DNA from 3 places in the Pseudarthrobacter sp. 1G09 genome. Region 3 is predicted to be linked to each of the others. Evidence: riboswitches for the same ligand, from Rfam matches in the RefSeq annotation. Region 3 holds a riboswitch; each other region holds the start of a gene.
The links. Region 3 has a riboswitch for S-adenosylmethionine ahead of ACP3TD_RS07550 (bifunctional o-acetylhomoserine/o-acetylserine sulfhydrylase). Riboswitches for the same ligand answer to the same signal wherever they lie in the genome.

Region 1 (4,577 bases), 820 kb from region 3:
CTACGAACCGTCAGTCGTTGATGAGGTCGTTCACCACGATGGTCTGGTCCCTGTCCGGGCCCACGCCAATGGCGGAGAAACGCGTTCCCGACAGCTTCTCCAGCGCCAGGACGTAGTTGCGTGCGTTCTCCGGCAGGTCTGCCAGGGTGCGGGCAGCCGTGATGTCCTCGGTCCAGCCGTCGAAGTACTCGAAGATGGGCTTGGCGTGGTGGAACTCGGTCTGCGTCATCGGCATCTCGTCGTGCCGGACGCCGTCAACGTCGTAGGCCACGCACACCGGGATCTGTTCGATGCCGGTGAGGACGTCCAGCTTGGTGACGAAGTAATCCGTGAAGCCGTTGACGCGGGACGCGTGGCGGGCCAGGACGGCGTCGTACCAGCCGCAGCGGCGGGGGCGCCCCGTGTTGACGCCGAACTCGCCGCCGGTCTTCTGCAGGTAAACGCCCATCTCATCAAACAGTTCGGTGGGGAACGGGCCTGCACCCACGCGGGTGGTGTAGGCCTTGATGATGCCGATGGAGCGGGAAATGCGGGTAGGGCCGATGCCCGAGCCCACAGATGCGCCGCCCGCGGTGGGGTTCGAGGAGGTGACGAACGGGTACGTGCCGTGGTCGACGTCGAGGAAGGTTGCCTGTCCGCCTTCCATCAGCACTACCTTGCCCTCGTCCAGGGCAGTGTTCAGCACCAGGGTGCTGTCGATGACCAGCGGGCGGAGCCGCTCGGCGAAGGACAGGAAGTATTCGACGATCTCATCGACCACAACGCTGCGGCGGTTGTAGATCTTGACCAGGACCTCGTTCTTCTGGTGCAGCGAGCCCTCCACCTTCTGGCGAAGGATGGACTCGTCGAAGACGTCCTGGACGCGGATGCCCAGGCGGGCCACCTTGTCCATGTAGGCGGGGCCGATGCCACGACCGGTGGTGCCGATGGCGCGCTTGCCCAGGAAGCGTTCGGTGACTTTGTCCAGGACCTGGTGGTACGGGGCCACGAGGTGGGCGTTTGCGGAGACGCGAAGCTTGGACGTATCCGCGCCGCGTGCCTGCAGGCCTTCGATTTCCTGGAAGAGGGCCTCAAGGTTGACCACGCAGCCGTTGCCAATGATAGGGACTGCGTTGGGGCTAAGAATGCCTGCCGGAAGCAGCTTGAGTTCGTACTTTTCACCGCCTACGACGACGGTGTGCCCGGCGTTGTTGCCGCCGTTGGGTTTGACGACATAGTCAACACGGCCGCCCAGAAGATCTGTGGCCTTGCCTTTTCCTTCGTCGCCCCACTGGGCTCCTACGATCACAATTGCTGGCATGGGATCCTCCCCCATTCGTTCGGGCCGGCCGGGCGCCACAGCGTGGCGGTCCTGGTTCAGCGCCGTTCATGAGAATGCCCCGAGTGGACCGGCTCCCGCCGTTCCGCAGGCGGATTGGCGAACGCGTTGGCCCCGGGGCCCTTACCACCCAAGTTTAGCCGATAGTGCACTTTGACCACTCGCTGGGACGTCCCGGTGCTTTACGCGCGGTAAAGAACCGGGACGTCCCGTCCTGCTGCGGTTACTCGTCGTCGGCCTCGCCCGCCGGGCGGGAGGTCTGCTCGGCGAGGGTGTCCCAGAAGGAGGTATCGGCGTCGGCTATTGAACCGTCCGCGATGGCGGCGGCGGTGGACGTCAGCGTGGTGACGGTCTGCTTGATCAGGTAGCCGTTGCTGCGTTGCCCCAGCGCGTAGCCGTCGAGGTAGTGGTCCGACATGCCGCGCATCTCAAAGAGCAGGGTGGCGATGCCGTATTCCACCGAGATGCCGTTGCGGCTGATGGTCTCGGCGCTGCCGCCCTGGTACTTGCCGAGGTGGCCCCAGCCGGTGGAGTCGACGTTGTCGAAGACGACGGCGCCAAGCTGCTTGGACTTTTCGACGACGGCGGGATCGGCGTTGGGGGTGGTGGGGTACAGGATGGACCCGGAGACGAGTTTGCCGTCGCGCTCTGCCCGGGTGCCCTGGTGGTGCAGGTCGATCATGTAGTCGACCCGGTATTTGCGCATCACGTTGTTGTGCAGGGCCTGGGTTTCCGGCTGGATCTTGGCTATGTGGTCCCGGTTCAGGTCCACGCCCTTGGCGTTGAAGCGGGTCATGTTGCGGTCACCCTTGGCGATGTAGTCCTCCAGGGAGAAGTCGACGTCACCCATGGCGCCGTCCGCGTTGAGCATCGGAACCACCAGGATGTTCACGCCTTTGAGGATGTCCGCCGATTTTCCGGTGCCCAGGTGCTTGACGAACTCCAGTGCTCCCTCTGTGGTCAGCTGCTCATTGCCGTGCTGCTGGGTCAGGTAGAGGATGGTGGGCTTGGCCGGGTCGGAGATGTACTTGACCAGGTGGATATCGCGGCCCTTGACCGTTTTGCCGATGACCTCAAGTTCCATGGCCGGCTGCTTGGCGTCCTGGTCCTTCAGGAACGACACCATCTGGTCATAGGTGGCCAGCTTCGAGGTGGTGATCTGGCCGTTGCCACCGTAGTTGGGGCCCTCCCCCACAGCGATGGCTGGAGCGGGAGCGGCGACAACCGCCAGTGCAAGGGCCCCTGAAACGGCAAGGGTCCTAAAAGTAGCCAGGGATTTCTTCACGTGCGTTACCTCTTTCGAGTGCATTGAGTGCGTCCAGCGGCCATGTCCCCCATTGCGCGCTGTGACAACAGCCAATCAAGCTGATTGAAACCTGTCAATGGAATCGACAAATCCTGGGAAACCTATGACTGCTTGCTTTAGCGCAAAGCAAGTCAGATCGTGAAACCGACTTGCCCCACCTTTGGCGGGTGGGCTTGAGTGGAAGTGACCCATCCGGAGCGGCTGAGAGACCTGGCTCAGTGACGCCGCAGCAACCTGTACAGCAGGGAGGTCTCCCTGCCCCGAAGGTGCTACTGCCAGGACCGATGGAAAGGAACTCCACCGTGCCCCAGAACACCGACCACATCCGCGCCACCCACGCAGGCTCATTGCCGCGGACGCCGGAACTCATCGCTGCGAACGCCGCCAAGGAGGCTGACGGGATCACGCCGGAGTTCCTGGAACTCCTCGAAGCCTCCGTGGTTGACGTCGTCCAGCGCCAAAAAGACCTTGGCATCGACATTCCCAACGACGGAGAGTACGGCCACACGATGGCCAGCTCTGTTGACTACGGGGCGTGGTGGAACTACTCCTTCGCGCGGCTCGGCGGTTTGGAGCCGACCGATGTGGACCGCTGGGCAGACTCCGAGGTCCGGCGTTCGTCGCCCGGGAACGTCGTCCTCACCTCCTTCCCTGACCGGCGGGACCGCCAGCAGTTCAACGACGCCTACAACGACCCGTCGTCGGGAATCCTGGCCCACCGGAAGAGCGTCGCCCAGCCCAGGATTGCCGGCCCCTTGACCTACACCGGCCAGGACCTCGTGGCCTCGGACGTCACCAACCTGAAGACGGGACTCGCCAAAGCAGGGCTGACGGAGGGCTTCATAGCGTCCCTCTCCCCCGGCTCATGCGCACGGGTGGCCAACGGGTATTACAAGTCCGACGAGGAACTCGTCTACGCCTGCGCCGACGCCATGCGGGAGGAATACAAGGCCATCATCGACGCCGGCCTGACCGTCCAGCTCGACGACCCGTCCCTTGCCGAAAGCTGGGACCAGATCAATCCAGAACCGGCGCTGGAGGACTACCTGAAGTTCATCCAGCTGCGGGTTGAGGCCACCAACTGGGCGCTGCGGGACCTCCCTCAGGAGCAGATCCGGCTGCACGTGTGCTGGGGCTCCTGGCACGGCCCGCACACCACGGACATCCCCTTCGCAGACATCCTCGGCTCCGTCCTGCAGGTCAACGCCGGCGCATACTCCTTCGAGGCAGCAAACGTCCGGCACGAACATGAGTGGCGGGTCTGGGAGGACACGAAACTCCCCGAGGGCAAGGTGATCATTCCGGGCGTCGTCTCCCACGCCACCAACGTGGTGGAGCACCCGGACCTGGTGGCGGACAGGATTGTGCGTTTCGCTGATGTAGTCGGCCGGGAAAATGTCATCGCCTCCACCGACTGCGGCCTGGGCGGGCGCGTCCACCCGCAGATCGCCTACGCAAAACTGGAAGCTCTGGGCGAAGGTGCGCGCCGGGCCACGAAGCGGCTCTGGTAGCCCGCCGCCGCAGAAACACCGGAAGGACGAAACCCCGGGTGTGCATCCGGTCACCGGAATACGCGCAACCGGCGTTTCGCTTCCCGAGGCTTGCTAAACTGGGGAAGGCCGGGTTGACCGGCCCACCCCAAACACACCGCCGATGTAGAGTTGCGCCTTCACGCGCCCTCCTCCGCAGGCGGAGGCACCGCCAATCCCCGCAGGAGACCCAGCACCATATGACCGCCCTTGCACCAGAATCCCTTCACGAACAGCTCCTGAACCGCCGCTACGAGCCCAGCGTCGCCGCCGTCAACGAGCTGTGCGATTCCCTGCAGGACACCAAGCCGGGCACGGTGGTGCCTTACGTCGACCCCATGCACGACGTTGATGAATGCCGCATCATCAGCCTGTTCTCCAACATCGGTGAGGCGGACGGCTCCGGCTTCATCACCGCCGGCGA
Region 2 (4,577 bases), 1.2 Mb from region 3:
GTGATCGAGCTTGGGCCCACCCCGAACCACGTACGGCCTCCTTCAGCTGATTCCCTGCGGGTACCGTCCGAATTTACCGCATGCACCCGGGCGCGGGCTTTACGGCCATCAGTCGTCGAGGCAGGGAGCTGCGCCGGCGGTTCCCGGGGTGTTCGGTGCCCAGTGGGGATAGGTCCTGGTGTCGTTGGCGGGCACCCACCGGCCGGCATCCACTACGTAGTCCCAGCCGAGCCCGTCCCGGCGGAGCTTTTCAATGCCTGCGAGGAGCCGCTGGGCATCTTCGAGCCGGGAGCCGACTCCGAAGCTTGCCCGCAGTGATCCTGATGGCAGGCCCAGGCGCTTCAGCAGCGGGTGGGCGCAGAAGCGGCCATCACGGAGTCCTACACCGTGTTCGGCGGAGAGGTATGCGGCTACCAGGCCGGCGTCGTAACCCGCCACCGAGAAGTTCACTACCCCAATGGTGTCTTTGTCAGGGTCGGTGTCCTTGAAGATTTGGTGCACCGTGACGCCGTCGATCGCCTGCAGGCCTTCCACCAGGTAGGCACGGATGGCCGACTCGTGGGCGTGCCAGCGGTCCTGGTCCAGGCTCGCGATAACCTGCGTTGCCCGCGCCAGGGTAGCCGCACCCAGCACGTTGGGGGAGCCGCCCTCATGGCGGGCCGGGCCGGTGGCCCAGCTGACGCCGTCGAGCTTTGCTTCCTTTACGGCGCCACCGCCGGCGAGGTGCGGCGTGCCGGCGTCGAGCCAGTCCGGGCGGCCCACCAGGACGCCGGCGCCAAAGGGTGCGTAGAGCTTGTGCCCGGAGAAGGCAAGGTAGTCGACGTCGTCGGCGCTGATGTTGACGCGGCGGTGCGGCGCCAGCTGGGCCGCGTCCACCACGATGCGGGCACCGTGCCGGTGGGCGAGGGCGGCGAGTTCCCGGATGGGAAGGATTTCGCCGGTGACGTTGGAGGCGCCGGTGACGGCCAGCAGGCTGACGCCGCCCTGCTCAAGCTCGGCGCGCACGGAATCGATGGTCCCGGCGATCGTGTCGGCGGCAACGATGCTCCGGTGGGGGACACCCTGCCACGGCAGCAGGTTGGCGTGGTGTTCGATGTCCAGGTAGAGGACGTCGCCGGCGGGTTTGCCGTCCGTGCCGGGGAGGCAACCGGCGAGCAGGTTAAGGGAGTCGGTGGTGTTCCTGGTGAAGATGACGGAATCGTCGGGACGTCCGCCGACGAACTCGCGGACGATGTTGCGCGCGTTCTCGTATACGGACGTGCTGATCTGCGAAGCGTAACCGGCGCCGCGGTGGACGCTGGCGTAGAACGGCAGGATCTCGTTGAGGTAGGCCGACACCACGGTCAGGGCCGGGGCGGAGGCCCCGTAGTCAAGGTTGGCGTAGCGGACGTGGCCGCCGGAGATCAGCGGAGCCAGGATTTCAGCGCCGGTAACCGCTGAAAGCGGACGTCCGGCGGCCGCCAGGCGTTCATCAGAGACGATTCCGGCGGTAATGGGGGAGTCGACGGCAGTAGTCATGGAGACCTCACTTCAGGACAGGACTCCGGCAGTGCTGGAATCCGCGCTTGCCGCATCCGCTCCGGACCGGCCTGGTCGTCACCCGGGGCACCCCACCGCGAATGGAGGGTTGCCGGCCAGCAAACCGGGGTTTAGCGCTGGCACTCGTGACCTGGATAAAACCATAGAACATCCGGCGGCCCGGCCTGAAGCCGGGAGGATTGTTAAGGGTTTTGTTACGTGCGGCCCGGAATCGGGACTTTCTTCGAAGATTACGACGGCGGGCGCCCCCTTTTGGAGGCGCCCGCGGTCAATTATTCGGAAGTAGGCCGGCCTACAGCAGGTCGTCCAGGCCGGGGTTCAGCCGGTGCAGCACTTCGGTGTGCAGGATGGAATTGGTCGCCAGGGCGTTCCCGCCGAACGGGCCGTCCTCGCCTTCAAGGGAGGTGAAGCGGCCGCCGGCCTCCACCACGATGGGCACGAGGGCGGCCATGTCATAGAGGTTCAGTTCGGGCTCGCAGGCGATGTCCACGGACCCTTCGGCCACCATGCAGTAGGACCAGAAATCGCCGTAGGCGCGCGTGCGCCAGACGTCCTCAGTCAGGCCCAGGAAGTCGTCAAGATTGCCGCGTTCCTTCCAGCCACCCAGGCTGGAATAGGACAGCGAAGCGTCGGACAGGGTGGAAACGTCGGAGACCCGGAGCCGGGTGGCCGATGCGAGGGAACGGCCCATGTAGGCCCCCATGCCTTTGGCGGCCCACCACCGCTTTCCCAGGGCGGGTGCGCTGACGACGCCCACCACCGGCTCGCCCTCATCAACCAGGGCGATGAGCGTGGCCCAGACGGGAACACCGCGGACGAAGTTCTTGGTGCCGTCGATGGGATCGATGATCCACCGCCGGGAGCCGTGGCCGGTGCTGCCGAACTCTTCACCCAGCACGGCGTCGCGTGGTCGGGAGCGTGAGAGCTGGCCGCGGATGGCTTCCTCGGCGGCCTTGTCCGCATCGGTGACCGGCGTCAGATCGGGCTTGGTCTCCACGTGGAGGTCCTGCGCCTTGAAACGGCTCATGGTCTGGTCATCCACGGAGTCGGCCAGGACATGGGCCAGGCGCAGGTCGTCGTTATAGGTCGAAGCGGGTTGGATCATGGTTCCAAACTACCGTCTGGCGCCGGTTCTGCCGGGAGGTCGGCCGTGCCGGTTGGCGCTGTCAGCTGATGGTGCCGAGCTCCTTGGCCTCCTGGGCTTCCATCCTGGGATCGGCGCCCAGGAGCCGGCGGAGCGAAGCCAGGCGTGCTTCACCGGTGGGTCCTGCATGTCCGCCTGCCACCCAGGCGTCGAGCCCGCAGTTGACGGCAGTGGCGGTGTGCTTGCAGCCACGTTCGCAATCATCAGTGCCCGGCGAAAGATCCGGGAACGACCTCAGGATCCGGTCCGGATCCACATGGGCAAGGCCAAATGACCGGATGCCCGGGGTGTCGATGATCCAACTGCCGGGAGGGGCGTCGGCCAGACGCAGGGCAAGGGCCGACGACGACGTGTGCCGTCCCCGTCCGGTTACCGCATTCACGCCGCCTGTGGCCCGTTCCGCGCCGGTCAGGGCGTTCACCATGGTTGATTTACCGACCCCGGAGTGCCCCAGCATTACTGTGACCTTGCCGCCCAGGTGTGCCCTGAGCCCGGCAACGGCGTCACTGTCCAGCCGGGCCGACAACCCGTCATCGGAGCGGGCGTCGATGCCTGACGCCTCCAGGTCGGCGGTCCGGCTGATGATGACCGGGAAGTCAAGGTGCGTGTAGTTGGCCAGGAACTCGCCGGGATCCTTCACGTCCGCCTTGGTGACCAGCAGGATCGGCTCGATGCCGGCGTCGTACGCTGCCACGAGGGCGCGGTCGATGAATCCTGTGCGGGGTTCGGGGTTTGCTGCTGCCACCACTACAACCAGCTGGTCGGCGTTGGCCACCACGGCACGTTCGATGGGGTCAGTGTCGTCTGCACTGCGGCGCAGGAGGGTGGTGCGGTCCTGGATTTTGACGAGCCGCGCCAGGGTGTTGGGGTCCCCGGACACGTCGCCAACGAGGGAGACGAAATCGCCGGCAACCACCGGGTTCCGGCGCAACTCCCGCGCCCGCGCGGCAATGACTGTCCGCTCATCGCCGGAGTCTTCGTCAACGACGGCGGTGTAGCGTCCGCGGTCGACCGTAATGATGCGGCCTGTTACGGCGTCGTCGTGGCTGGGGCGGTCCTTCGTGCGCGGCCGGGTGCCCTTTTTGTTGGGCCGGATCCGGACGTCGGATTCGTCCCAGGAGTCAGTCCTCCGCGGCACCGGCGAAACCTCCCGCGCCGTTTTCGGAGCCGTGAGTGGCGGGGGCCGGGCCTTGCTGTGCGAGCATGCCCGTCCACAGCCGAGGGAAGTCCGGCATGGTTTTGGCCGTCGTCGCGATGTCCTCCACCTGGATTCCCTCGACGGCGAGGCCGAGGATTGCCCCGGCAGTGGCCATGCGGTGGTCGGCATAGCTGTGGACCACGCCGGCATGCAGCTTCGCCGGGCGGATGATCAGGCCGTCGCTGGTTTCCTCCGCGTCGCCGCCGAGGCGGTTGATCTCGGTGACCAGTGCGGCGAGCCTGTCCGTTTCATGCCCCCGGAGATGGGCGATGCCGCTCAGGCGGGAGGGGCCGGTAGCCAGGGCACAGAGCGCGGCCACTGTGGGTGCCAGTTCGCTGGTGTCGGCGAAATCCGCCCCCTTGATCTCGGGGCCGCCCCGGACCGTCAACACCCCGTCCCGCAATGTCACTTCTGCGCCCATGCGGGCCAGGATGCTGCGCCACAGGTCGCCTACCTGCTGCGTCTGCTCCGGCCAGCCCGGGATCCTGACGGTTCCACCGGATGCGAGGGCGGCGGCCAGGAACGGACCTGCATTGGAAAGGTCCTGCTCGATCTGCTGGTCAAAGGCGCGGATGGGCCCGGGAGCAACAATCCAGTGGTTGGGAACGGAATCGTCCACCTGCACACCGGCGCCGCGGAGTACGGCCACCGTCATGTTGATGTGGTCGAGGCTGGGCACAGGCTTGCCCACGTGCT
Region 3 (4,577 bases):
GACGTCGCCGATGTTGGCGACGTGGGAGTGCAGTTCCAGGGCGTCGACGAACCGCTGCCCCGCTTCGGCTCCCCCGGCAAGGTTGAAGGCGACGACGGCACCCGTCCCCTTGGGCCCGTACTTGCGGCCGCGCTCGTACCAGGGGCTGGACGGCAGGCCTGCGTAGGCGACGGATTCGACGTCGTCCCGGCCTTCCAGCCAGCGGGCTACCTCGGTGGCGTTGGCCACGTGGCGTTCCACCCGCAGACTCAGCGTTTCCAGGCCCTGGGCGATCAGGAAGGCGTTGAACGGCGAGACGGCCGAGCCGAGGTCCCGCAGGAGCTGGACGCGCGCCTTGAGGATGTAGGACAGGTTTGCGCCGAGGAGCCCGTTTTCCCCGAGGTCCCTGCCGTAGACCAGGCCGTTGTAGGTGGGGTCCGGGGTGTTGAAGCCCGGGAACCGTTCCGGGTCCTTGCTGAAATCGAACTTGCCCGAGTCGACGATGACGCCGGCGATCGCCGCGCCGTGCCCGCCAAGGTACTTTGTGGCCGAGTGGACCACGATGTCGGCGCCCCATTCCAGGGGACGGATCAGGTACGGCGTAGAGAGGGTGTTGTCCACGATGAGGGGCACGCCGGCCTGGTGCGCCACCCCGGAGATGCCTTCGATGTCCAGGACGTCCTGACGCGGGTTCGAGACCACCTCGCCGAAGAACAGCTTGGTATTGGGCTGCACGGCGTCCCGCCACTGGTCCAGATTGTCCGGGTCCGCCACGAACGTCACGGTGATGCCGAACTTCTTCAGCGTGTGGGCGAACAGGTTGTAGGTTCCGCCGTACAGGCTGGGGCTGGCCACGATGTGGTCGCCCGCCTCTGCGATGTTGAGGATGGCGAAGGTCTCCGCGGCCTGGCCGGAGCTGAGCAGCAGGGCGCCGAGTCCTCCTTCGAGACTGGCGATGCGCTGCTCCACGGCCTCCTGGGTGGGGTTGCCGATGCGGGTGTAGATGGGGGCCAGTTCCGCCAGGGCGAACCGGTTGGCCGCGCTTTCGGCGCTGGGGAACACAAACGAGGTGGTCTGGTAGATGGGCAGGGCCCGGGCGCCGGTGGCGCCGTCGGGCTCCTGGCCGGCGTGGATCTGGCGGGTTTCGAAGGACCAACCGTTGGACATTCAAGGCTCCTTTGACATGGGCCCGGCATGCTGAGAGCAGTACGGGCCGCGCTTGCCGCCCGGCCGTTGCCGGACAACCAGGTCCTCACCCGGGGCACCCCACCGCGGATGGAGGGTTGCCGGCCAGCGAGCCGGGGCTTGGCGCTGGCACTCATGACCTGCGCCCAGTGTAGGAACACCTTGGCGGCGGCGGACAGGATTGTGACGAACATGGTCTCCGCGGCTGCCGGCAGGGCGGAAAACTGATCCCCAGGAAAACGGAAATTTCGAGTAAGGCAAGCCTAAGCTGAGAGCCCGATCACAAAGTGCCAAGATGTTGGCATGCGCATGGATCACGTCTCTTACGCCTGTGAACACGATGGCCTCGCGGCCACTACCGAACGAATTGCATCTGCCCTCGGCGTTGAGGCAGTGAAAGGCGGGGTGCATCCCCGGTTCGGAACCCGGAATATGATCATCCCGCTCGCGGGCCACAAGTACCTCGAAGTGGTGGAGGTCCTGGACCACCCCGCCTCGGACAAGGCTCCCTTTGGACAGGCCGTACGGGCCCGTTCCGCGGCGGGCGGCGGCTGGATGGGCTGGTGCGTCGAAGTGGACGACCTCGCCCCGTTCGAAGAGCGCCTCGGGCGCTCGGCCGTCAACGGCAACCGCAAGTTCCCGGACGGCCGGGAACTGGTGTGGAAGCAGATCGGCATCCTGGGACTCATCGCCGACCCCCAGGTCCCGTACATGCTCAAGTGGGAAGGCGACCCGTCGCTGCACCCGTCCAACGCCTATGACAGCAGCCTCAAGATGAGCTGCCTTACCATCGCCGGCTCCGCTTCGCGGGTCACCGAATGGCTGGGCGAGCCGGTGGAGAAGCCGCTGGAGGACGTGGCTGTCGAATGGGTGGCCCCGCACGGCACCCCCGGCATCCTGTCCGTCACGTTCGAAACCGCCAATGGAGCCGTCACCCTCTGACCCTCCATCTGTGGTCCGGTTGCACACCGGACCACAGACGCGGACGCCTGTCCGCAACAGCTTCGGCCGCCATGGGGTGGTGACAACGGCGTCACCACCCCATGGCGGCCGAATCCATTTCCAGGCAAACCCTGCCTACCCCAGGCCGACGGCCTTGCCGAACAGGCTGAAGCCGACGAACGCCACGATGTCCAGCAGCGCGTGCGCGATGACCAGCGGCATGACGCGTTTGGTCCGGGTGTAGATCCAGGCGAAGACAATGCCCATCACCACGTTGCCGATGAAGGGCCCGAAGCCCTGGTACAGGTGGTAGCTGCCGCGCAGCACCGAACTGACGGCAATCGACAGCGGCACGCTCCACCCGAACTTGCCGAAGCGGTCCATCAGGTAGCCCACCACAATCACTTCCTCCACGATGCCGTGACGGATGGCGGAGAGGATCAGCACTGGCACGGTCCACCAGTAGGCATCCAGGGCGCTGGGGATTATGGCGGTAGTGATCCCCAGGGCACGGCCGGCAGCGTAGAGGCCCAGCGACGGGATACCGATGAGGGCGGCCAGGCCCACCCCCTGCAGCAGGTCCTTACCCGGACGGGCGAAGGTGAAGCCCAGTTTCGTGAAGGCTGATCCGGACCCCGCTCCAAGGTCCCCGGAGGCCGCCTGCCGGGAGCCCGACAGGAAGTAGAGCACCAGCAGGACGGGGACGAGGGCGAAGATGATGTCCAGGAGCTGATAGGTCAGGTCGAAGTATTCGCGGGTGCTTTGGGAGCGGTTTAGCGTCGAGGTTCCCTCGGCCAGCGGCGCCCGGGTCATCTTATCCAGGAGCTGCACTACCGAGTACACGGCGGACTGCCCCAGGGACAGGCCCAGGACTATCCAGACTTCGAACGCCAGGCGGCGGCGGGAGGGAACCAGCATGTACCCATCTTGCCTGCAGTTCCTGGGCCGGGGCTGATGGCCCCGCCGTGTCAGGGCACGGGGGCGACGATGACCTCGGTGCCCTTGGCCTCGAAGGCGGCCTTGTCCCGCGGCGAGATGCCGGCGTCCGTGATCAGCCGCGTGAAGTCATAGCCGTCCATGGTGGCGAAAGCGCGCACCCCCACCTTGGAGGAATCGGCAATGACATAGGACACCCGTGCCCGGCTGGCCAGGAGTGCATTGACCGAGGCCTCGCCCTCCCCCGTGTTGGTGGGGCCCACCTCGGGGTCGATGCCGTTCACGCCGATGAAGGCGATGTCCAGGACCACCTTCTGCATGATGATGTCCGTGTACGGGCCCACCAGTTCATAGGACCGCGGGTTGAGGATGCCGCCGGTCACCATCACCTTGATATTGGGCCGTACCGCCAGCTGCCCGGCGATGTTGATGGCGTTGGTGACAACGGTCAGCGTTGACTGGTTGGACGGGGCATTCAGGTCTTCGCGGGTGGCCAGGATCTGGGCCAGCGCCGTGCTGGTGGTGCCACCGCACAGGCCGATGACGGCACCGGGCCGGATCAGGGCGGACGCCGCCCGGGCGATCTGCTCCTTCGCCTCGGCATGGTCGTCCCGGTTGTAGCGGCCGGGCAGGTCGTAGGCGAGGGCGCCGGTGGTGGCGCCGCCGCGGGTGCGGGTCAGCAGCCGCCGCTTGGCAAGGCTGTCCAGGTCGCGGCGGGCGGTGGCGGGCGAAACCCCGAGGGTGTTGACAATCTCGTCCACTTCCACCTGGCCGGTCCTGGCAAGCAAGTCGAGGATGGCGGTCAGGCGGTCAGTGCGGGTCATGCGGGGCCTCTCGGTACAACAGCCACCGCTCCGGATGACGTTTCATGATCATAACAGACCCGAAACGATCATCTAACGTCAAATTGCGGAGGGCACGTCCGCTGTTTACCGTTCCCGGACACCGGCCCGCCACACAGCGTACGTCAACGGCATGCCCGGGCGGTAAGCGAGATGGGTAGCGGACGGGGCGTTCAGCAGGTGCAGGTCGGCCCGGTGTCCGACGGCGATGGAACCTACGGCGCGTTGGCCGTCGGCATCTGTGCCGCGATCCTTGTGCAGCGCCAGCGCGCCGCCATAGGTGGCCGCACGGACTGCCTCGTGCACGCTGAGCCGCATCTGCAGCACGGCCGTGGCTACGCAGTAGGCCATGGAACTGGTGTAGGAAGTGCCCGGGTTGCAGTTGGAGGCCAGGGCCACCTGGATGCCCGCATCCACGAGGGCGCGGGCCGGTGCCAGCGGCTGGCGGGTGGACAGGTCGCAGGCCGGCAGGCAGGTGGCCACAGTACCGGGCACCCCCGATCCGGTGGCCGGGTCCCAGCCGGACCAGGTTCCGGCCAGGGCGTAGATGTCGGCGTTCGCGAGGTAGTTGACGTGGTCCACGCTGGCCGCACCCATGTCCACTGCCAGCCGAACGCCCGGACCCTCCCCCAGCTGGTTGCCGTGCACCCGCAGCCCCAGCCCGGCATCCCTGCAGGCCTGCAGGACGCGGCG

Region 1: it holds a riboswitch for S-adenosylmethionine, as region 3 does, so the genes downstream of both, ACP3TD_RS03930 (cobalamin-independent methionine synthase II family protein) here and ACP3TD_RS07550 (bifunctional o-acetylhomoserine/o-acetylserine sulfhydrylase) in region 3, are expected to answer to the same signal.
Region 2: it holds a riboswitch for S-adenosylmethionine, as region 3 does, so the genes downstream of both, ACP3TD_RS13055 (aminotransferase class V-fold PLP-dependent enzyme) here and ACP3TD_RS07550 (bifunctional o-acetylhomoserine/o-acetylserine sulfhydrylase) in region 3, are expected to answer to the same signal.

What each region holds. Positions count from the first base shown of each region.
Region 1 is NZ_CP188306.1:824,361-828,937, reverse strand. Features, by position in the region: gene ACP3TD_RS03940 (adenylosuccinate synthase) at 11-1,300, opposite strand; gene ACP3TD_RS03935 (M14 family zinc carboxypeptidase) at 1,542-2,627, opposite strand; SAM riboswitch class I at 2,810-2,915, shown strand; gene ACP3TD_RS03930 (cobalamin-independent methionine synthase II family protein) at 2,927-4,135, shown strand; gene ACP3TD_RS03925 (uracil-DNA glycosylase) at 4,354-4,577, shown strand, end outside.
Region 2 is NZ_CP188306.1:2,836,145-2,840,721, reverse strand. Features, by position in the region: gene ACP3TD_RS13060 (class I SAM-dependent methyltransferase) at 1-30, opposite strand, end outside; gene ACP3TD_RS13055 (aminotransferase class V-fold PLP-dependent enzyme) at 109-1,518, opposite strand; SAM riboswitch class IV at 1,557-1,670, opposite strand; gene hisN (histidinol-phosphatase) at 1,832-2,644, opposite strand; gene rsgA (ribosome small subunit-dependent GTPase A) at 2,706-3,821, opposite strand; gene aroA (3-phosphoshikimate 1-carboxyvinyltransferase) at 3,805-4,577, opposite strand, start outside.
Region 3 is NZ_CP188306.1:1,639,438-1,644,014, reverse strand. Features, by position in the region: gene ACP3TD_RS07550 (bifunctional o-acetylhomoserine/o-acetylserine sulfhydrylase) at 1-1,146, opposite strand, end outside; SAM riboswitch class IV at 1,190-1,305, opposite strand; gene ACP3TD_RS07545 (VOC family protein) at 1,468-2,106, shown strand; gene ACP3TD_RS07540 (CPBP family intramembrane glutamic endopeptidase) at 2,242-3,024, opposite strand; gene ACP3TD_RS07535 (DeoR/GlpR family DNA-binding transcription regulator) at 3,075-3,866, opposite strand; gene ACP3TD_RS07530 (amidohydrolase family protein) at 3,972-4,577, opposite strand, start outside.